Regions from separate parts of the Listeria sp. MAN/IMW/UF555 genome, predicted to be linked through region 2. Evidence: predicted binding sites of a transcription regulator. Region 2 holds the regulator's gene; the other holds the start of a gene.

Region 1 (10,901 bases), 1.2 Mb from region 2:
GCCTAACATATCAACACCATCACTGATTGCATCGCGAATAGCGGTTGCATGCGCGCTTAGATAGTCAATACGGTAGTCGTCGTTTACTTCTCCGTCCACTAATTTATCAAATTCACCTAAACCGTTTTCGGTAATTAAAATTGGTAAAGCATAGCGGCTATTAATACGACGAAGCGCAATTTGTAAGCCTTTTGGATCGATTGTCCAATCCCAGTTGGTTGTTTTCACGAAAGGATTAACAACTTTTTTGTAAACGCCAGGGACACCAGTTTCTTTCGTGCTCCCTTTTTTACCAGTGAAGTTCATTTCGTTGTTTTGACCAACACCATCAAGCGGGTTGTAGGCTACAGTTGCGGATTGATAGTAGTTAACGCCCATGAAGTCAGGTTTTGCAGAAGCAAGAAGTTCCATATCGCCGTCTTCAATAACTGGCGCAATATCGTTTTCTTCTAAATATTTCCAAACCGCTTTCGGATAACGACCAAAAGCATACATATCCATCCAGAAATAGCTGTTTAATTCTTCTGCATCATCAGCAGCTTGAACGTTTTTAGGATCTGTGTCGATTGGATAATGTGGTGTGTAAGCAAAACTTGGTCCGATTTTTCCATCAGGAACGATTTCATGGAAAGCTTTGATAACACTAGCATTAGCTAAGTTCGCAATGTGGTTTACTGCGTACATTCTTTTTGGATCGCTAACTTTTGGTGGGTGAAGTGCTTGCCCGTAACCCATGCCTACAAAGATATTTTGTTCGTTCAAGGAAACCCAATATTTCACGCGGTCGCCGTAACGTTTGAATAGTGTTGTGGAATAATTTGTGAAATCTTCAATAACTTGGCGAGATTCCCAGCCACCATATTCATCAAATAATGCTTGCGGGATATCCCAGTGATACAAGGTTACAAGCGGTTCGATGTCATATTTAAGCAACTCATCAATTAAGTTGTCATAAAATTTCAACCCAGCTTCATTCACTTCGCCTTTACCATTTGGAAAAATACGAGTCCAAGCAATGGAGAAACGGTAAGCTTTTAGGCCAGCTTCTGCCATTAATTTTACGTCTTCTTTATAACGGTGATAATGATCAACTGCTACATCGCCATTTGTACCTTTGAAAGTAGTTCCAGGAATACGAACATACTCGTCCCAAACTGATTTACCTTTGCCGTCTGCGTCCCATGCTCCTTCGATTTGATAAGCTGCAGATGCAGAACCCCATAAGAAATCTTTCGGGAATGGTGAACGTTTTTGATGTTCCATTAATATAACCTCCATTAAAGCGATTTTTATTAAAAAACTCTACTAATATATTTTAAAGTATATTCTTTTAAAAAGATAGTTAAAAAACGCAGATTCGGAAAGGAATCTGCGTTTTTATATTATTTATCCAGCACAAATTTTTGAATTGCTTTTGCTACACCACTATCATTGTTCGATGCGGTCGTATAGTCAGCTAATTGCTTAATTCTTTCTGGCGCATTGCCCATTGCAATTCCAAGTCCAGCGAATTCAAGCATCGTTACATCATTTTCTTGGTCGCCAATACAGATAACTTCGCTTTGTTTAATCCCTAGTTTTTCGGAAAGTTCTTTGACCGCGTTGCCTTTACTAGCATCGCGATTTAGAATTTCTAAGTAGAAAGGGGTGCTGCGGACTAAATGGTATTTTTCGCGGAAGGATTCAGGCATTTTCGCAATACCAGCTTCCAGTTCGGGTGCTTCTTCAATAAACATTGCTTTCGACATAATAAAATCTTCTGGAACGTTTTCGATTTCTTTATAAATCAGTTGGCTTCCAGTAAGATAGGCTTCGACAATTGTGTATTTCCCGATTTCTCGGTTCGGCGTGTAAAGCGCTTTGTCATCAAAGAAATGCATGTGCAAATTACTATCTAAGCTCACTTGATAAATTTCTTTTAAGTCGTCGATGCCAAGCGTTAAGTGAGAAATAACTTCTTTTGTATACGTATCTTGAACAAACGCGCCATTAAAGCTAATCACGTAATCGCCTTCTTCACGTAATTCAAGGTCAGTTAAATAATTTTCTACACCAACGAGCGGGCGTCCAGTACAAAGAACCACTTTTACACCTTTTAATTTTGCTTGGCGAATGGCTTCTTTTACTTCATCTGTAACCTTATGATCATCTGTCAGTAGTGTTCCATCAATATCAATAGCAATTAATTTATACAATATACTAGCTCCTTTTCCATCATAAACTCATTCTAGTATAGCATAAATTAGGACAGATTTCCGGCTATCTATTGAAACGACAGGGAATTTATGGCATGATTGACATGGAAACTTGATAAAAGAAAAGAGTGAAATAATGAAACGTAATTATCATGTGAAATTTTTAAATGAAAAAGATGTAGAACTTGCAGAGGCAGTTTGCGCGGCATCAGAAGATTATTATTTAATTGAACAAAATAAACCCGCATCAAAAAGCGATGCATTAAAAATTATCACAGAAATTCCAGACGGGAAAACGAGATTCGATAAATTTATACTGGCGGTATTGGATGAAAATGAAAAACCAATCGGCTTAGTAGATATTGTTTCTGATTATCCGAGAAAAGGTCGCTGGTTTATTGGCCTATTATTATTAACACCAGACGCTCGTGGCAATGGCCTTGGAAAAGTACTTCACCAAACTATTAAAGAATGGGCAAATGATGGTGGAGCCGATTCCTTAGCACTTGGAGTTCTAGCTGAAAATGAAAAAGGACGCGGTTTTTTCGAGCATCTCGGTTATTCGAAACAAGAAACGAAACAAGCGACATATGGTGGAAAAGAGCAAGAAGTTGATATTTACACTATTGATATTAAATAAAAAAGGATGCAGCGTATATGCTGCATCCTTTTCCTTATCTTATAGCATCATTATTTCTTTCTAGAAGTGCTTTCATATTAACATGCCATTGTAGTTTTACTTTTGAAATAATACCAGCTTCTTTTAATTCTTTTAATTGAGAATAGAAAAATGCTTTTGAAAGCGTACAGTAGTTTTTAATAACGGTTGTGCTGACTGCTTTAGGGATTATCGCTACGCCGTCTTCAGGTTGTATATCCAGGATTTTAATAAGCATTTCAAAAACAAAAGCTAATTGGTCTTTTTTATCACGATATTGTAGAAGTGATTTGTAATAGCCGTGTTTAGCAATAGATCGCATAATTGTATACTGGAAGCCAAAGTTTTCAGGGAATAGGGAAAGAGAATACTCAATGTCTTTTTTCTTGTAGATGATGATTTCGCATTCTGTTAAAGTTTGGTACGTCAAAACAAGAGGTCTATTTTGAAAAATGGTGTAGTAACCCATGAAAAAATTAGAAGTAAATATAGAATAAATTTTATCATTGTCAAAATCGATATATCCTGCTAATATACCGGATTTTAATAAATAAACGCAGTCTTTATTTTCGAGAACTAAATCATTTAGTACCGTGTGTTCTGGTATAGTAATGCTGTTGGATTTTAAATTGTACTGTTCCATCATTGTAACAAATTCTTTGTGATTAAATGGATAGGCCATCTTTTATTTCGTCTCCTTCAGGTTCAGTTGTATGTACACAAGTATATTGTATCATCGTACAAGTGAATAAAGGTACTAAAAAAAGACCCTTTAAATAGCTTGTCTTATGCAATTACCCGTTTGTGAGAAAAGTAATCGTAATATTTTTGCCACATTTGTGAGGTAAAACGTCTAAAAAAATAAATAACAGCAAAGAGCTAGGAATAACAGCAGTTGTGCATTCCTAGCTCTTTTAAATAATTTATTTTCCTATTGTATAATTAGCGCCATTACCAGTAACAACGATGGTTTTGTTGCGGTCTGTCCGGTAAACTTTTGCTTTTGCTTTGGTTAATGTGGTAACCGTTTGCGAGGTAGGGTGGCCGTAGCCGTTTTTACCAACGCTTATTATCGCATATTTTGGTTTTACAACATTGACGAAAGCTTTACTAGTAGCTGTTTTTGAGCCTTGAGTGCTTACTTTTAACACGTCAGCTCGTAAAGTTTTCTTCGCTTTTATCATATCTGTTTCTGCTTTTGTTTGAGCATCTCCAGTGAGAAGAAAGGTATTTTTTTTATAAGTTAGGTGAAGGACGGCGCTCCAATTATTGCGATCTGTTTTTCCGTATGTTTTTACAGGACCTACAAATTGTGCGTTTACACCTTTAATTGGTAATTTCACACCAGCTTTTGCCGTTTTGATTGGTAGTTTCTTCTTTTTGGCTGTATTGACAAAATCTTTGTAAGCAGCTGTTGTGTTTGTGGAGTTTGGCGCATAGAGGCTCTTGACTTTAATGCTATTCATCACTTCGGGCAGACCGCCAATATTATCTGCATCGGGGTGAGAAGCAACCATGACTTCAATATCTTTTACTTTTAATTTCTTCAAATAGTTAACTACAATTTTCCCTTTTCCTTTGTTGCCGGCATCGATTAAAATATCTTCGCCACTAGGAGCCTTGATGTAAATGGCATCCCCTTGACCAACATCAATGAAATGCACTTTTATCGTTGGTGTTGCGGCTTCGGCTTGAATGGAGCTTGGTACCGAAATCCCAGCTACTAAAGCTAACACTAGAAACAACTTTAAAATCCCTTTTTTCATCCCTTTTCCTCTTTTCCTATGAAATGAATTCTTTTAGAAATTTGTAAACCCCATCTGCTTCATTCGTGTCTGTAAGTTGATTTGCTGCTGCTTTGACATTATCGCTTGCGTTAGCCATTGCAACACCAGTTCCTGCATATTGTAGCATGCCAATATCATTTTCACCATCACCAAATGTGATAATTCTTTCTCTAGGAATACCGTAATATTTTCCAAGCGCTTCCACAGCAGTTTTTTTGTCAGAATTAGCAGGGAGAATCTCTAAATTATTATGGTGAGAGGAAAGTACGCGAATTCCATTTGCTTGATTTAACGCTTGACGCACATCGGCTAGTCGAGACGTATCGTCCTCTGAAACTACGATGGCGTTTAAAAATTGATTCATGTTTTCATCAAAAACATGCGAATCATTAATAGAAACGAGTGAAAAACTATTATGTCCAGTATCGAGTCGGCTTTTATCAGCAAGCTCTCGGAAAAACTCAGGTGGTTCTTTTGTGTAGAATAATGTATTTGTAGAGAAGAAAAATAGTGGTAAATCAAAATCGCGCATAATATCATATGTTTCACGAATGGCTTTTTCTTCTAAAGTAGTTTTAAGAAACTCTTCGTCACGAATGGCTGCGTAAGAACCATTGGATGCAATAACATGACCAGACTTACTAACTTGAAAACCTACTTCACGGGCGGAACGATACATCCGTCCAGTAGAAATTGAAAAAATATGACCGTCATTTTCTAAAGTTTGGATTAAATCACGTGTTTTTTCAGAAACAGTCTGATCTTGGCGCAGTAGTGTACCATCAATATCCGAACAAATTAAATATTTATTAGTCAAATAAAATCATCCTTTTTAGTTAATAACATAAGTATACCATGTGCGAATCGGAATAGTTATATATGATACAATAGTTTTTGACAAGTTCGAAAATAAATATTTGGGGGAATTCCACGATGAAAAAGCTTAACTGGGCAATTCTTGGACCAGGTTCGATTGCGCACCAATTTGCGGAAGGAATGCAAGGGTTAAATCGCGAAATCTATGCAGTAGGAGCAAGAAGTATAGAGAAGGGACAAGTTTTTGCAAATCAATACGGGATTGAAAATGTATACAATGATTTTGATGCGATGCTTGCTGATCCTATGATTGATGTAGTGTATATTGCTACACCTCATTCTAACCACTACGAATTTATTATGAAAAGTTTACATAATGGGAAGCATGTTTTGGCAGAAAAAGCGATTACTGTGAGCAGTGCGGAATTGAATGAAATAAATGCATTAGCTAAGGAAAAAGGGCTAATTGTTAAGGAAGCCATGACGATTTTCCACATGCCACTTTATAAGAAATTACGGGAAATAGTTGATTCAGGCGTAATTGGTAAACTTAAAATTATCCAAGTAGCTTTCGGCAGTGCTAAGGAAAAGGATCCGAAAAATCGTTTCTACAATATGGATTTAGCTGGTGGGGCATTACTTGATATTGGTACATATGCATTGAGTTTCGCGCGTTACTTTTTAAGCGCGGCACCTGATGAAGTATTAACGACGATGAAGAAATTCGAGACGGGCGTAGACGAACAATCAGGTATTTTACTGAAGAACAAAGAAGAAGAGTTGGCCGTAGTGTCGCTTTCTTTCCGAGCTAAAGTACCAAAACGCGGTGTTATAGCCTGTGAAGAAGGATTTATCACTGTAGATGAGTATCCGCGGGCAGACCGAGCAACGGTTACTTACACTGCGACAGGAAAAGTAGAAGAAATCGAAGCGGGTGAAACTGATAAAGCTTTAGAATATGAAATTACAGCAATGGAAGAAAGTATTGCAACTGGAGAAAATACAACCTATCAATTAACGAATGATGTTATCGCGATTATGACGGATGTTAGGTCGCAGTGGGGAATTAAATTTCCTTTTGAAAAATAAGAAAACCCCCGCCACATGTGGCGGGGGTTTTTTAAGTATATTAATCAGTTAAGTTATCTTCTGTTTCTGGGTCAAAGAAGTGAGATTTAGACATTTCAAATGCTAAAGTTAATACTTCATTTGGTTGGTGTTCAGAGCGAGCATCAACACGAGCTACGAATTCGTGTGTACCAACGCGGCTATGAAGCATGAATTCAGCACCAGTAAGCTCGGCAACAATAGTAGTCGCTTTGAAAGTGTAACCTGGGTTTGCTTCAATAACGATTGGTTCATCATGAATATCTTCTGGACGAATACCGAAAACGATTTCTTTACCGTCAAATCCTCTGTCTTTAAGAAGTTTAAGTTTACCTTCTGGAACAGCGATAGTGAAATCATCACCGATAAAGTTAGAACCTTCTAAACGACCTTTGAAGAAGTTCATTGCTGGGCTACCAATAAAGCCGGCTACGAACATATTCACTGGGTGATCGTAAACTTGTTTTGGTGAACCAACTTGTTGGATAACACCGTCTTTCATGATAACGATACGAGTTGCCATTGTCATTGCTTCTGTTTGGTCATGGGTAACGTAAATCATGGTAGTATCTAATTGTTGGTGAAGTTTTGTGATTTCCGCACGCATTTGCACACGTAATTTCGCATCCAAGTTGGAAAGTGGTTCATCCATTAGGAAGACTTTTGCATCACGAACGATTGCACGACCTAGAGCAACACGTTGACGTTGACCACCGGAAAGCGCACTTGGTTTACGTTTTAAGTATTCAGTTAAGCCAAGAATATTTGCTGCATGCTCAACACGTTTTTTAATTTCGTCTTTTGGCATTTTACGAAGTTTTAAACCGAATGCCATATTATCATATACAGTCATATGTGGATATAATGCGTAGTTTTGGAATACCATTGCGATGTCACGGTCTTTTGGCGCAACATTGTTCATTACTTTACCATCAATAGATAATTCGCCTTTTGAAATTTCTTCTAATCCAGCAATCATACGTAAAGTTGTAGATTTACCACAACCAGATGGTCCTACAAAAACGATGAACTCTTTGTCATCGATCTCTAAATTAAAGTCAGATACCGCAGTTACTTTGTTATCGTATATTTTATAAATATGTTCTAATGATAATTGTGCCAACTTACTTCGCCTCTTTCTATTTTTTAACTTGTGTTTATTGTATATGAAAACGCTTTACAAAAACTATGGCAATTTGCACAAAGAAAAAATTCATCTGTTGGGCAACTTGCATAAGTAGCAAAAAAATATAAAGAAGTAAAGTGACAAAAGACCTTTTATGTGAAATATTTTTCATGGCTTTTAATTCTTTAGTCCCAATTCAAAAAAATCCCCAGATATCATTACAAAAAAACTTTATCTTGTGTTATATTATTATAGCAGACACAATATATAGTTAGTGGGGGATTATCATGTACGTGGAACAACTTAATGAACAAATGGTGATAAAAAGGGATGGCCGCAAAGCAAACTTTGATTTAATTAAAATTCGTAATGCCGTTGAAGCATCCATGAAAGCAATTGAATTAGAGGACGAAACTTTTTTAGAAGAGATTTTGCTTGAGGTTGTAAGTGAATTACCTAACAAGACAGATATGACCATCGATGAAATCCAGCAATGCGTCGAAAATACTTTAATGAAATCGACGTATCCTGATGTAGCGAGGGCTTACATAGAGTATCGTCACGACCGGGATCACGAGCGCGAAAACATCACAGATATGCACAAAAGCGTCGAAAAATTACTACAAAAAGACAAAACAGTAGTGAACGAAAATGCAAATAAAGATGCGACTGTTTTCAATACACAACGCGATTTGACAGCAGGAGCCGTAGCAAAAAGCTATGCCTTAAAATACATGCTACCAAAACACGTATCGAACGCTCATTTAAAAGGGGAAATCCATTTTCACGATTTAGACTACAGTCCATACCATGCGATGACAAACTGTTGTTTAATCGACATCGAAGGAATGTTATCAAAAGGATTTACGATTGGTAATGCCAACGTAGAAAGCCCGAAATCAATCCAAACAGCTACAGCACAAATTGCTCAAATCATCGCAAACGTAGCAAGTTCACAGTACGGCGGCTGCTCAGTTGACCGAATTGATGAAGTTTTATCCGTTTACGCGCGCTTAAACTTTGAAAAACACAAAAAAGATGCGGCTGAATGGGTCGTTCCAGAAAAACAAGAAGGTTACGCAGCGGAAAAAACACGCAAAGATATTTACGATGCAATGCAAAGCTTAGAATATGAAATCAATACATTATATACAAGTAACGGCCAAACTCCATTCGTCACACTAGGCTTTGGGCTTGGGGAAGATTGGTTTGCCCGTGAAATTCAAAAAGCAATCTTAAAAGTTCGTATTGGCGGGGTTGGTAAAGATAAACATACTGCCATTTTCCCAAAATTAGTATTTTCGATTCGTCGTGGAACTAATTTAAATGCGGAAGATCCGAACTATGACATCAAGCAATTAGCGCTGGAGTGTTCCTCAAAACGGATGTATCCAGATGTACTTAACTACGATTCACTCGTTCGTTTAACAGGCGATTTCAAAGTACCAATGGGTTGCCGTTCATTTTTACCAGCTTGGAAGAACGAAAACGGGGAACATGTTAACGCGGGACGAAACAATCTTGGGGTTGTAACGCTTAATATTCCGCGAATCGCCATTCAAAGTGGCGGAGACAAAGAACGTTTCTGGGAAATTTTCCACGAACGTATGAAAACCGTCAAAGATGCGCTACTTTTCCGTTTAAATCGTGTTCGTCAAGCTCGTCCAGAAAACGCGCCAATTCTTTATAAATATGGAGCTTTTGGCAAACGACTACAAGACGGTGAAAATGTAGATCAACTGTTCAATAAAGAACGCTCTACGATTTCGATCGGCTATATCGGTCTTTATGAAGCTGCAACTGTATTTTATGGCGGCGAATGGGAAGGCGACAAAGAAGCAAAAAACTTCACGCTCGACATTGTGAAAGAACTAAAAGCCTATGCTGATAATTGGAAAGATGAATATGGCTACTGGTTTAGCGTATATTCTACTCCAAGTGAAAGCTTAACGGACCGTTTCAACCGTTTAGACAAAGAAAAATATGGCGTAATTAAAGACATTACAGATAAAGACTATTATCAAAACTCTTTCCATTACGATGTTCGTAAAAAAATCACACCATTTGAAAAAATCGATTTTGAAAAAGATTATCCAGAATTTTGCTCTGGCGGATTCATTCATTATTGTGAGTATCCAAAAATGGTTCACAATACGAAAGCACTTGAGGCTGTATGGGATTACTCCTATGATCGTGTAGCTTACCTTGGTACAAATACACCAATTGATAAATGTTACGAATGTGATTTTGAAGGTGAATTTGTTCCTACAGAAGAAGGCTTTAAATGCCCAAGCTGTGGAAACACTGATCCTGAAAAAGCAGATGTTGTAAAACGTACTTGTGGTTATTTAGGTAATCCGATGAAACGTCCAATGGTTCATGGACGCCACGTAGAAATTAGCAATCGTGTGAAACATATGGAGAACTTAGGTGAATAATCCAAAACCGTGCGAATGGAAGTCGAATGAATTATCCAGAGGGTATATCGCCGACTATAAAGCATTCAACTTTGTCGACGGGGAGGGCGTCCGGTGCAGTTTATATGTATCTGGATGTCCTTTCCACTGCGAAGGCTGCTACAACAAGGCCGCGCAATCATTTAAATACGGCAAACCTTACACAAAAGAATTAGAAGACGATATTCTAAAAGACATCGGACATGAGAGCGTTCAAGGTCTGACGTTGCTTGGCGGGGAACCATTTTTAAATACCGCCACATGTCTATCTGTCGTGAAACGAATCCGCGCGACATATGGGAAAACGAAAGACATTTGGTCATGGACAGGCTACACTTGGGATGAAATGATGCAAGAAACAACTGACAAACTCGAACTTTTATCCTTAATAGATGTCCTTGTAGATGGCCGCTTTGAACAAAAGCTATTCGATCCAAACTTAGCATTCCGCGGTTCCAGCAACCAACGAATTATTGACGTACAAAAATCACTTGCTGCTGATGAAGTAGTGTTATATGAATTGTGAAAGGAGCCCTCTATCACGGAGGGCTTTTTTAATAAATGTGAACACTTATTTAGGCATAAAATACGCTAAAAAAGCTAGCAATTGACTAATTTTTAACGCAAAGGTTCACAAAAAGCTCACAAAATGAAAACGCATTGATGATATAATGAAAGAAATCGGGTGAATAGTTCGAAAAATTCGAAAACGGTATTGAATAGGCTTAGTTAACATTATTTCTAGAATGGAGAGAA
Region 2 (10,901 bases):
CGCAATGATATCCGCACCCGCAGCAGCTTGACTGACAGCTGTTTGTTTCAGTAATTCTAGTGATTCATCGTTTAGAATTTGACCATTCTCGATTACACCACAATGTCCATGATCTGTGAATTCACATAAACATGTATCTGCTACCACAATTATTTCAGGAAATTTGCTTTTTATTAATCTAGTTGCTTCTTGGATAATGCCATGGTCATGATAAGCTTGTGTGCCAACAGCATCTTTTTCAGCAGGTATTCCAAATAAAATAACAGCTTTAATTCCAAGGCTCGCAACAGCGTTCATTTCCGCTTCTAATTCATGTAAAGGGAATTGAAAAACGCCTGGCATGGAAACTACTTCTGTTTTTGGTTCTGTACCATCTTTGACAAAAATCGGATAGATTAAATCATCTGTATGTAAAACTGTTTCCCTCACTAAATCACGCATTGTTTTTGTCTTTCTTAAACGACGATGTCTATCAAATTGATTATTCATTTAAATTCCTCCTGTATTATCAAATCAGCTAAGTGCTTCATGGTGAAGGTTTTTGGTTGGTATGTAACTTCCCAACCATCTGCTAAAATTGCTTCGGTAGTTATATTACCGATTGATGCAATGCGCCAGTTTTCATTTTTAATAGAAAATTGTTTCGCAATCATATAAAAGTTTTTCCAAGCGGAAGGGCTAGCGAAAATAATTATTCGTTTTTCCTCTAGTTGCAATTGTTCGATTAATATTGTTTGAGAATTTTCTGGGAAGCTTGTTTCATATAATTCAATCGGAAAAACTAGGTGGCCGTTTTGCGTCAGTGTATCTTCTATTATCGTTCGACTTAAGTTGCTTTGTGGAATTAAAATACTTGTTTGGCTAGTATTTTCACTTAACCACTCAGACAAAAATACTTCTGATTGGTAAACGGACGGTACAAAATTAGGCTTATATCCATATTCTGCTAACTTTTCTTTTGTTTTCTCTCCAATAACGGCTATTTTGTAATTTAATTTATCAGCTTGTTCATTGAAGAAATATTCTACTGCATTCGCACTTGTTAAAAAAAGCCAGTCTGCCTCTTTTTGATTTAGACTCAGACTAATTTTTTTAGGATGCGTTTCAATTAGTGGAATTGATTCAACGTCGAAACCATTTTGCGAAAAATAATCTTGCCATGGTTTATTTTTGCTCGCTTCTCTTGTTAAAACAATTTTTTTAATCATATATTTCTCAGCTCTTTGATAATGGTATCTGCACCTTCACTCAGCAATTCTTCAGCTACTTGATTGCCGATTTCAGCTGGGCTCGCACCAGTTCGTTCAGATTCAAGAATAATGGAACCATCTGCGTTACCAACCAAACCTTTAAAGTGAACTGAATCGCCTGTTTTTGTTGCAAATCCAGCAATTGGGATTTCGCAGCCGCCATTTAGTTTTTTCAAGAAAACGCGCTCTGCTTCTACACAGATTCCCGTTTCTTCATGGTGAATAGAAGCTAGCATATCGCAAATTTGAAGATCGGTTTCTCTACATTCGATAGCAAGAGCCCCTTGCCCTACAGCAGGTAAACATAATTCAGGAGATATATCTTCTAGTTTTAAACTCGTATTTTCAAGCCAACCCATTCGTGCAAGTCCAGCTTTTGCTAAAATGATTGCATCAAAGTTTTCAGCATGTAATTTTTGAAGCCGAGTATCAATATTGCCACGAATTGGCTTAACGACAAAATCAGGACGATGGTTTAAGAGTTGTGCCGCGCGACGTAGACTACTTGTGCCGATTACTGCACCTTTTGGTAAGTCATCTAGCGTGCTTACCTCATTAAAAACAAAACAATCTAATGGGGATTCACGTTTTGGAATTGCTCCAATGACTAGTCCATCTTTCAAACTTGAAGGCACATCTTTCATACTATGTACCGCGAAATCTATTACTTCATCGCTCAAAGCTTGCTCAACTTCAGAAACAAATAGACCTTTTCCACCGACTTTACTCAAAGTAACATCTAAAATACGGTCGCCCTTTGTAACAATTTCTTTTATTTCAAAATCGATTTCAGGATAGTTTTCTTTGAGTTTTTTTATCACCCAGTTAGACTGTGTTAAAGCTAATTTACTACGTCTTGAACCAACAATTATTTTCCGTTTCATGCATTAACTCCTCGTTTCAGCTTGTTCTTTTTCTATTATAGCTACATCTGTTTCCGTTAAACCAAATATCCGTTTAAAATGTTCAATGCTTGTATCTGCATTTTCTTCCACAGACATTTCCTTTAATTCTGAGATAGGTTGTTTTAGCATTTGATTAATGATACTTTTCATATGTTTCCCGATTTGGATGTATTCACGTTCTGTTAATCCAGGAAGTTTATTTTCTAAGCTAGTCATAGTAACTTCTTGCATATCTAACGCTTTTTCGCGCAAAGCTCGGATGACAGGAACGACGCCGAGTTGTTTTTCCCATTCAAAAAAGCTTCGAACTTCTGTCTCAATGGTGTTTTCAAGTTCTTGAACGATCCTTTGACGTTCTAAAGAGTTAGCACTTACCACTCCAGCTAAATCATCAATATCATATAAATGGAAATTGGGAATATATGAACAATCATGTTCAACATTTCTTGGTAAGCCGATGTCAATTACAAGCATAGAGCTCGCTTTTTGTTCCATCAATTCTTGCATAGCTACCTGTTTAATAATCGGCTCTTCAGCACTTGTTGAGACGAGAACAATATCTGCTTCTAACAAATGGTCCGACATATTTTCATATGCACCAACTTTTGCTTGAAATTGATGCGCTAATATTTCTGCGTTAGATTTTGTGCGATTGATGATAGTAATATCTGCAATGCCACTTCCAGCAAGATTTTGTAAAGCAAGTTCGCTCATTTCCCCTGCTCCAATAAGGACGATTTTTTTATTATCTAATGAACCATATAGTTTTTTGGCAACTTCTACAGCTGCATAACTGACCGAAACGGCATTTTCGTTAATTTTCGTATGATGATGCACTTTTTTTGCAAAAGTAACTACTTCCCGAAAAAGTTTATTTAAAAGCGTGCCTGTTGTTCCAGTCTGTTTCGCGATTTCGAATGCATGTTTTACTTGTCCGAGAATTTGCGTTTCTCCGAGTACAAGTGAATCGAGTCCCGCAGTTACTTTATATAAATGATTGACGGCCTCTGTTTCTTCATGAAAAAACAAATAAGGCTCGATTTTATCCATATCCATTTGAAACCAATTGGCCATAAAGCGTTTTAAGTAATATCTGCCTGTATGTATTTGATCGACAACTGCCACAATCTCCGTACGATTGCATGTCGAAATAATAACATTTTCGAGGATACTTTTTTCCTGCAGTAATGTTACTAAGGCCATTTCTTCTTCCGTTTCTTTAAAAACTAATTTTTCGCGGATGTCGATTGGTGCTGTGTGATGATTCAGCCCCATGGTGAGAATAAACATTCGATAATCCTCCTAAAATTAAATTGAACTCTAATACATTCTACCACTTTTCGATGTGTACACCAAATAGTCCGTTTATGTATTTAGACGGAAAAAAGAGCTGGATTTTTCATTCCAACTCTCTCTATTATTCCATTCCTTCTTTGATAAACTGCCATGCTTCGTCTTTTCCCATTTTTGTTTCAGAAGAAAATAAGACAAATTTGTCGTCAGGATCAAAATCTAGTGTTTCGCGAACAATTTTAGCATTTTTTTGCCATTTGCTGCGTGGTATTTTGTCGGCTTTTGTTGCTACGACGATGACAGGAATATCATAATACTTTAGAAATTCATACATCATTCGGTCGTCTTCTGTAGGTTTATGACGCAAATCTACAATTTGAATCACACCACGAAGTTGCTCACGAGAAGTAATATAAGTTTCAATCATCACGCCCCATTTTTCGCGTTCGGTTTTCGAAACTTTGGCAAAACCGTAGCCTGGTACATCGACAAAGAAAAGTGCTTCTTCAATTTTATAAAAATTTAGCGTTTGTGTTTTTCCTGGTTTTTGTGAAATTCTTGCCATACTTTTACGGCGAATCATCGTATTAATAAACGATGACTTTCCGACGTTGGATCGACCTGCAAGTGCATATTCTGGAAGGTCTGTTTCAGGGTATTGCTCTGGTCGAACAGCGCTTATTACTAGTTCTACATTATTTACATCCATAATTGTCCATCCTGTTCTATTCATTATCTTTTACTAGTATAACGGAAAAAGAGGAAAAAAGCACCATGAAAAAATACTGCCCCATTTGAGAGACAGTATTTTCGCGATTAATATTTGCTTACTTCAGCAACAACTTGTGCGATAAACGCATCTAAATCCATTGTTTCAGAGTCTTTAGAGCCGTAACGACGAACGTTAACAGAACCAGCTTCTACTTCTTGATCCCCAAGTACTAATGCGTATGGGATTTTCTTAGTTTGTGCTTCACGAATTTTATATCCTAGTTTTTCGTTACGGTCATCTACTTCCGCGCGAAGTCCAGCGCGTTGTAATTTATCTTGGACTCCTTTTGCATAATCTAAATGAGCGTCGGCATTAACTGGAATAAGTTCCATTTGTACTGGAGCTAACCAAGTTGGGAAAGCACCCTTATATTCTTCAATTAGGTAAGCAACAAAGCGTTCCATTGTCGATACAACACCACGGTGAATAACTACTGGGCGATGTTTTTCACCATCTTCGCCGATGTAAGTTAAATCAAAGCGTTCTGGAAGTAAGAAGTCAAGTTGTACAGTAGAAAGAGTTTCTTCTTTTCCTATAGCAGTTTTTACTTGAACATCTAATTTTGGACCATAAAACGCAGCTTCACCCTCTGCTTCAAAGTACTCCATATTCATTTCATCCATGGCTGATTTAAGCATTGCTTGGGCTTTTTCCCACATCGCATCATCGTCAAAATATTTTTCAGTATTTTTCGGATCGCGATAGCTTAAACGGAATGAGTAATCTTTAATATCGAAGTCTTTGTATACTTCTAAAATTAGTTCCACCACGCGTTTGAATTCATCTTTAATTTGATCTGGGCGAACAAATACATGTGCGTCGTTTAGAGTCATGCCACGAACACGTTGTAGTCCTGAAAGTGCTCCACTCATTTCATAGCGATGCATCATACCAAGTTCTGCAATACGGATTGGCAGTTCACGATAACTATGAATGTCATTTTTATAAATCATCATGTGATGTGGACAGTTCATTGGTCGTAACACAAGTTCTTCGTTATCCATTTTCATAGTTGGGAACATATCTTCATGGTAGTGATCCCAGTGACCACTTGTTTTGTAAAGTTCCACGTTTGCCATAATTGGAGTATAAACGTGATTGTAACCTAAGCGTTCTTCTTTATCCACGATGTAACGTTCAATAACGCGGCGGATAGTTGCACCTTTTGGTAACCAAAGAGGTAGTCCTTGACCGACTTCGATACTGTTCGCAAATAAATCTAATTCTTTCCCTAATTTACGATGGTCACGTTCTTTTGCTTCTTTTTGCATTTGGATAAATTCTTTTAAGCCATTTTTGTCAAAGAAAGCTGTGCCGTAAATACGTTGAAGCATTTTGTTGTTGCTGTCGCCGCGCCAGTATGCACCAGCCACGCTTAACAGTTTAAACACTTGAATTTTACCAGTAGAAGGAACATGGACACCGCGACAAAGGTCAAAAAACTCGCCTTGAGTATAAATTGTCACTGTTTCATCTTCAGGAATTGCTTCGATTAGTTCTAATTTATATTGATCGCCAATCGCTTCAAAACGTTTAATTGCTTCTTCACGAGAAACAACTTCGCGTTCGATTGGTACATTTTCACGAACGATTTTTTGCATTTCTTTTTCGATTTCAACTAAAGATTCATCACTAATAACAGCTTCTGTATCAATATCATAGTAGAAACCAGATTCAATCGCTGGACCAACCCCAAATTTCACATCTGGATAAAGTCGTTTTAGCGCTTGAGCCATTAGATGAGCAGTACTATGGCGCAAAATGCCAAGTGCATCTTCATGATCCGGAGTGACGATTTCAATTGCCCCATCTTCATGGATTGGAGTTACTAAGTCAAGTAATTCTCCGTTTAATTTACCTGCGAGTGCTTTCTTTTTTAGACCTGGGCTGATGGAAGCCGCGATGTCAGCTGTTGACACGCCTGGCTCAAATTCTTTTACAGCGCCGTCTGGAAATGTGATTTTCATACTAATCTCTCCTTTTCTTTTTTTAAATGTGGTTAGGAGGGCAAAATAAAAAACCCATCCCTCCTGTTGTCAAGGGACGAGTTTATGCTCGTGGTTCCACCCAAGATTCAGAAATAGCTAAAATCAACTACTTCACTCTTGTCGCCTGTAACGGAGCGATCCGTCTATTATTACTAGTAAAAAACGTTCCTAATAGAAGTTCCAAGGTGGTCCAAATTTAAGTTCCAATAGAAGGTTCCCAGCTAGCCCTTCCTCTCTATAATTTTCCGTTAAATTGGTTGTCCTTTTCATCACTTTGTTTTATATTACTTCACATTATAAGCCCGATGAGATATATTTGCAAGTACTTTTTAGAAGCGGCGATTTTTTCCTTCTAAGTTGACCTCTTTAGATAAATAACGCACCCGTTCCATGATTCGGCGAGCTTTTAGTTTTTCTTCCGTACCATTTTGAGCAAACATTAAATGATTCTCAAGTTGATCCATATTGTAATTAGACGAGAAGAATGTTGGTAATTCTTCTTGCATCCGGAATTGTAAAATCGCACCCAGCACTTCATCGCGTGTCCACGCTGTCATCGATTCTGCGCCAATATCATCAAGCATTAATACTTCAGTTTCTTTGGCAAACTGGATTTTTTCGCCAACAGTATTATCCGAAATAGACTGCTTCACTTCCCGCATAAATTCTGGTAAATAAACTAAAGTTGTTGAAATACCTTTTAAAGCTAACTCTTTTGCAAGTGCTCCAAGCAAGTAGGATTTTCCAGTCCCAAAACTTCCATGAATAAATAACCCCTTCACACGCTCACCATTTTGAGGTGGATAGTTATTTAAAAATTGATAAGCTTCAACAAGCGCCAGTTTACGCGATTCTTCATCGGTATAAAAGTCAGCTAAATTAGCATCCACCACTTGTTTTGGCATGTAAAGCGAACGAATTCTCCGCTCGACAGCACGACGTTTATCTTCTTCAATTTTTTCTTTTGTTGGATAATAGGTGACAGTAATGAATTCCCCGTTAAGGACAAGTTTTGGAGCATAACCAGGCATTAATGTCTCTTCTTGCTCTGTGAATTTTTTATGTTGCGTCATAAATTCGTACAAATTAGACAAGTTTTGATTAATTAATTGTTCCGTAATATCTTCTTTATTTTCCTTGAAAAAATCTTGAATTGGTTGATAATGGAGAACTTGTTGTTTTAAACCTTGGTATTCTTTTTCAAAATCTCGCCCTTCAAAAAGCTGTCCTAATGTTCTTTCGATGTTATCCATATTCTTCACCTACCTTTTATTTAGTCGTTCTTTAATTTCACGAACTTGTTCTTCAAGCGTTTGTTTTTCTTTATCTGTCATTTTGTTTTCTGCTGGAGCAACTTGTTCTTTATCAAACCAATCCGGTAAAATTTCTTTTCTAGTGGATTTTTGGTAATTTCGGTTGTAATTATTATTTTTCGGTGTGGCTGGTTCTTCTTGTAGTCGTTTATATTTTTCGTGCTCTTGCCACGCGAGATCCATAGCTTCTTTTGCCGTTTTTACATTTTTTCGTTTCCAGTGGGCCGCGATAGTCATCATGTAATTTTTAGAAAGCTTCCGGTCTAGGCGAAGTAAAACATATTCAATTAGCACATTCATCACGGGAACCGGTAGATTTTGTTGATTCATGACTTCTTCTACGACGCGTAAATCGGTTTCTGCCGGGATCGCCCCATCTGAAATATCCACTAATAATTGGAATGGCGTGATGCTCTCTAAATATACTTGAAGGGCTTCTTCATCATTTAAAGCTTCTTCTGGTTCTTTAGTTACAGGTGTTTCCTGCTTCATTTGTAATTTTGGTGGAGCGCCATTTTCAATCGTATAGCCTTCGCGCACGATTTTTCGTAAATAAACGATGTCGATTTCGCCATTTGCATCAAGCGCACGATACAAATAACTCGGCATATCTTTTTCAGAAACTTGATAAATCCCGTGTAATTTTAAAATCGTTTGGCGCACTTCTTTTGTTATTTTTTCCCTGGCAATCATACCTGGTGAAAGTAAACTTAAGAATAAATTAAAGTCAAAACTCGCGTCATCAAATTCGATTTCTTTTGGCACAATTTTATCCACTAAAACCTGATTAGATTCTGATGGAACTGCACTACTGCCGCCTTTAAAGGGTTCAAAAACATCTTGGAACGAACGAGTAATTTCGCTGTATGTATCTGTGTCAAAAGTTTCATCTGCAAAAAAACGACGCAAACGCTGAAACTGCGCATTGCCAATTTTACTATATAAATAAATATTTAAAAGACCATCTGAAAAAAACTTTTCGGGTGATAACGGTGGTAAAATTTCGTAAATATAAAAGCGTTGGTCATTTTCTGTTTTTACATAACTTTTTAAAAGACCTAAGCCTTCTAGTTTCAATCGCGCCTCGAATAACGCTTTCAAACTAATATCAAGCATATTTAAAAGTTGGACGTGCGAATGCGCTTCTGACCACAGTCTGTTTTCTTCCACTTCTGTGAACAGGGTTTGGTATAAAGCAAGACATTCTGCCCCCATTAACGGTTGATACAACATCGTAATTATTTTTCTATCGGCACCTGTCAAAATCCCACTTGCCTTCACTTGATAGCTATCTACCGCCTGAAGCTCCATCCAAAATTCCGTCAATTTACTCACCTATCTTTATTTTTTTCCATCAAATCTTTTAGTTCTTCTACAAACACACTAATATCTTTAAATTGGCGATAAACCGATGCAAAGCGTACGTATGCAACTTCATCAAGACTCGCTAATTTATTCATTACTTTTTCACCGATTAAATCAGAAGCGATTTCGCTGTCACCAATGTTTCTTAGTTCGCGCTCTACTTCATTCACGATTTCTTCAATTTGTTCCGCACTAACTGGGCGTTTCTCACAAGCTCTTATTAAACCGCGTCTTACTTTTTCACGAGCAAATTCTTCTCTTGCCCCGTCTTTTTTCACAACTATTAAAGGACTCTCTTCTACCTTTTCAAAAGTAGTAAAACGGAATCCGCATTTTTCACATTCACGCCTTCTTCGGATGGAGTTACCATCGTCTGCCGGTCTTGAGTCTACAACACGCGTGCCATTATATTTACAAGTAGGACATCTCACAAAAAATCACTCCTATCTCTAGCATTCTTTATCTGTTTATTTGTATGCCTCATTATACCATGTGAAAGTAAGGGTGGCTATTTGTTATTAACAAAACGCTCGATAAATGTAAGGACTTGCTTTTGTGTTTTTTCAAGTGACTCATTATTATCTATCACAAAATCGGCTTTTTTCGCCTTTTCATCAATTCCCATTTGGCTATTAATTCTTGCTAATGCCTCTTCTTTAGTTAGGTTATTTCGTTCCATTAAACGCTTTAACTCTGTTTCCGGTGTCGTCCAAACCACGATAATTTGATCCACTAAAGATTCTAAATGACTTTCAAAAAGTAGCGGAATATCAAAAAATACAACTTTTTCTCCTGCTTCAAAAAAGCGTTCTCTTTCATTCAACATATAGTCTTTCACGCGAGGATGGGTAATTTCATTTAATTTTTCCCGTTTTTCTTTATCACGAAAAATAATTTCTCCTAGTTTAGCCCGGTTTAAAGTACCGTCTTCAAGTAAAATGTCTTTTCCAAAGTATGCAACAATTTCCGCTAGGCCATCTGTTCCTTTTTCAACTACTTTTCTAGCTGCAACATCAGCATCAACTAGCGGAATTCCAGCTTGCTGAATCAGGTTACTCACAGTTGACTTTCCTGTTGCCACACTTCCTGTTAATCCAATTGTTTTACCCATGATTTCAGCTCGCTTTCTATTTTTGACAGTGCGGGCAAAAATGCGTCCCGCGTCCATTTAGTTTAATTTTTTCAATGGGTGTCCCGCAAATAACGCACGGTTCCCCAGTTTTTCCGTACACTTTTAATTTATCTTGATATTGTCCTAGTTTACCTTGTGAATTCACGTAAGTTCTAACAGTGGAACCACCAAGGGCAACTGCTTCAGTCATGATACTTTTTGTCGCTTCAAATATGCGATTAATTTCTTTATCAGATAGCGAGTTGGCGGCTCTCTCTGGATGCACTTTTGCTTCAAAACAAATTTCATCCGCATAAATATTCCCAACACCAGCAACTAATTTTTGATCAAGTAAGGCTGTTTTGATAGCTCTACTCGTTTTTTTCACACCAGTTGCAAAATCAGCTAATGTAAATGCAGGGGTTAAAGGTTCTGGACCTAGTTTTTTTATCGATTTTGTTTCTGACTCGCCGTATTTATTCGTCACTTCCATTGTCCCAAACTTCCGCACATCTAAAAAGCGCAATTCAGTATGATCTTCAAAATGAAAAATGATATGCGTGTGCTTAGTAACTTCCTCGTTCTCATCCATTAAACGGAATTTACCTTCCATACGCAAATGGGATAAAATCGTACAATTTGTTAAGTCAAATAGTAAAAATTTACCGCGACGACGCACTGCTTCTATTTCTTGCCCGACAAGCATATGGACAAACTCGTCGGGTGGTGTTGCTACTATCATTTTGGGAACGCGGACAATCACTTGATCTATTTTTTTACCTGGGACTAATTCTTGTAATGTTGCGCGGACATTTTCTACTTCCGGCATTTCTGGCATATATAAACTCCCCGTTTCTCTATTTATTTCGCATCATACCAAGTGTCGCCAAATGCGCTATCAACT

The links. The regulator NrdR, encoded in region 2, represses ribonucleotide reductase genes. The targets are predictions, from matches to a motif close to AACACNATATATNGTGTT.
Region 1: nrdD (anaerobic ribonucleoside-triphosphate reductase) is a predicted target of NrdR. The motif match lies at 7,947-7,964, and genes of this name have one in related genera.

Annotation. Positions count from the first base shown of each region.
Region 1 covers NZ_JBZWZS010000001.1:1,374,319-1,385,219, reverse strand. The annotation lists gene AC4PG8_RS06915 (glycoside hydrolase family 1 protein) at 1-1,263, opposite strand, end outside; gene yidA (sugar-phosphatase) at 1,383-2,195, opposite strand; gene AC4PG8_RS06905 (GNAT family N-acetyltransferase) at 2,332-2,835, shown strand; gene AC4PG8_RS06900 (Crp/Fnr family transcriptional regulator) at 2,870-3,535, opposite strand; gene AC4PG8_RS06895 (ComEC/Rec2 family competence protein) at 3,777-4,619, opposite strand; gene AC4PG8_RS06890 (Cof-type HAD-IIB family hydrolase) at 4,636-5,457, opposite strand; gene AC4PG8_RS06885 (Gfo/Idh/MocA family protein) at 5,574-6,545, shown strand; gene AC4PG8_RS06880 (ABC transporter ATP-binding protein) at 6,586-7,686, opposite strand; gene nrdD (anaerobic ribonucleoside-triphosphate reductase) at 7,977-10,127, shown strand; gene nrdG (anaerobic ribonucleoside-triphosphate reductase activating protein) at 10,120-10,671, shown strand.
Region 2 covers NZ_JBZWZS010000001.1:132,056-142,956, reverse strand. The annotation lists gene hemB (porphobilinogen synthase) at 1-489, opposite strand, end outside; gene AC4PG8_RS00665 (uroporphyrinogen-III synthase) at 486-1,208, opposite strand; gene hemC (hydroxymethylbilane synthase) at 1,205-2,134, opposite strand; gene hemA (glutamyl-tRNA reductase) at 2,138-3,445, opposite strand; gene yihA (ribosome biogenesis GTP-binding protein YihA/YsxC) at 3,573-4,157, opposite strand; gene thrS (threonine--tRNA ligase) at 4,265-6,187, opposite strand; T-box leader at 6,257-6,487, opposite strand; gene dnaI (primosomal protein DnaI) at 6,538-7,461, opposite strand; gene AC4PG8_RS00635 (replication initiation and membrane attachment family protein) at 7,471-8,847, opposite strand; gene nrdR (transcriptional regulator NrdR) at 8,853-9,317, opposite strand; gene coaE (dephospho-CoA kinase) at 9,395-9,997, opposite strand; gene mutM (DNA-formamidopyrimidine glycosylase) at 10,014-10,835, opposite strand; gene polA (DNA polymerase I) at 10,859-10,901, opposite strand, start outside.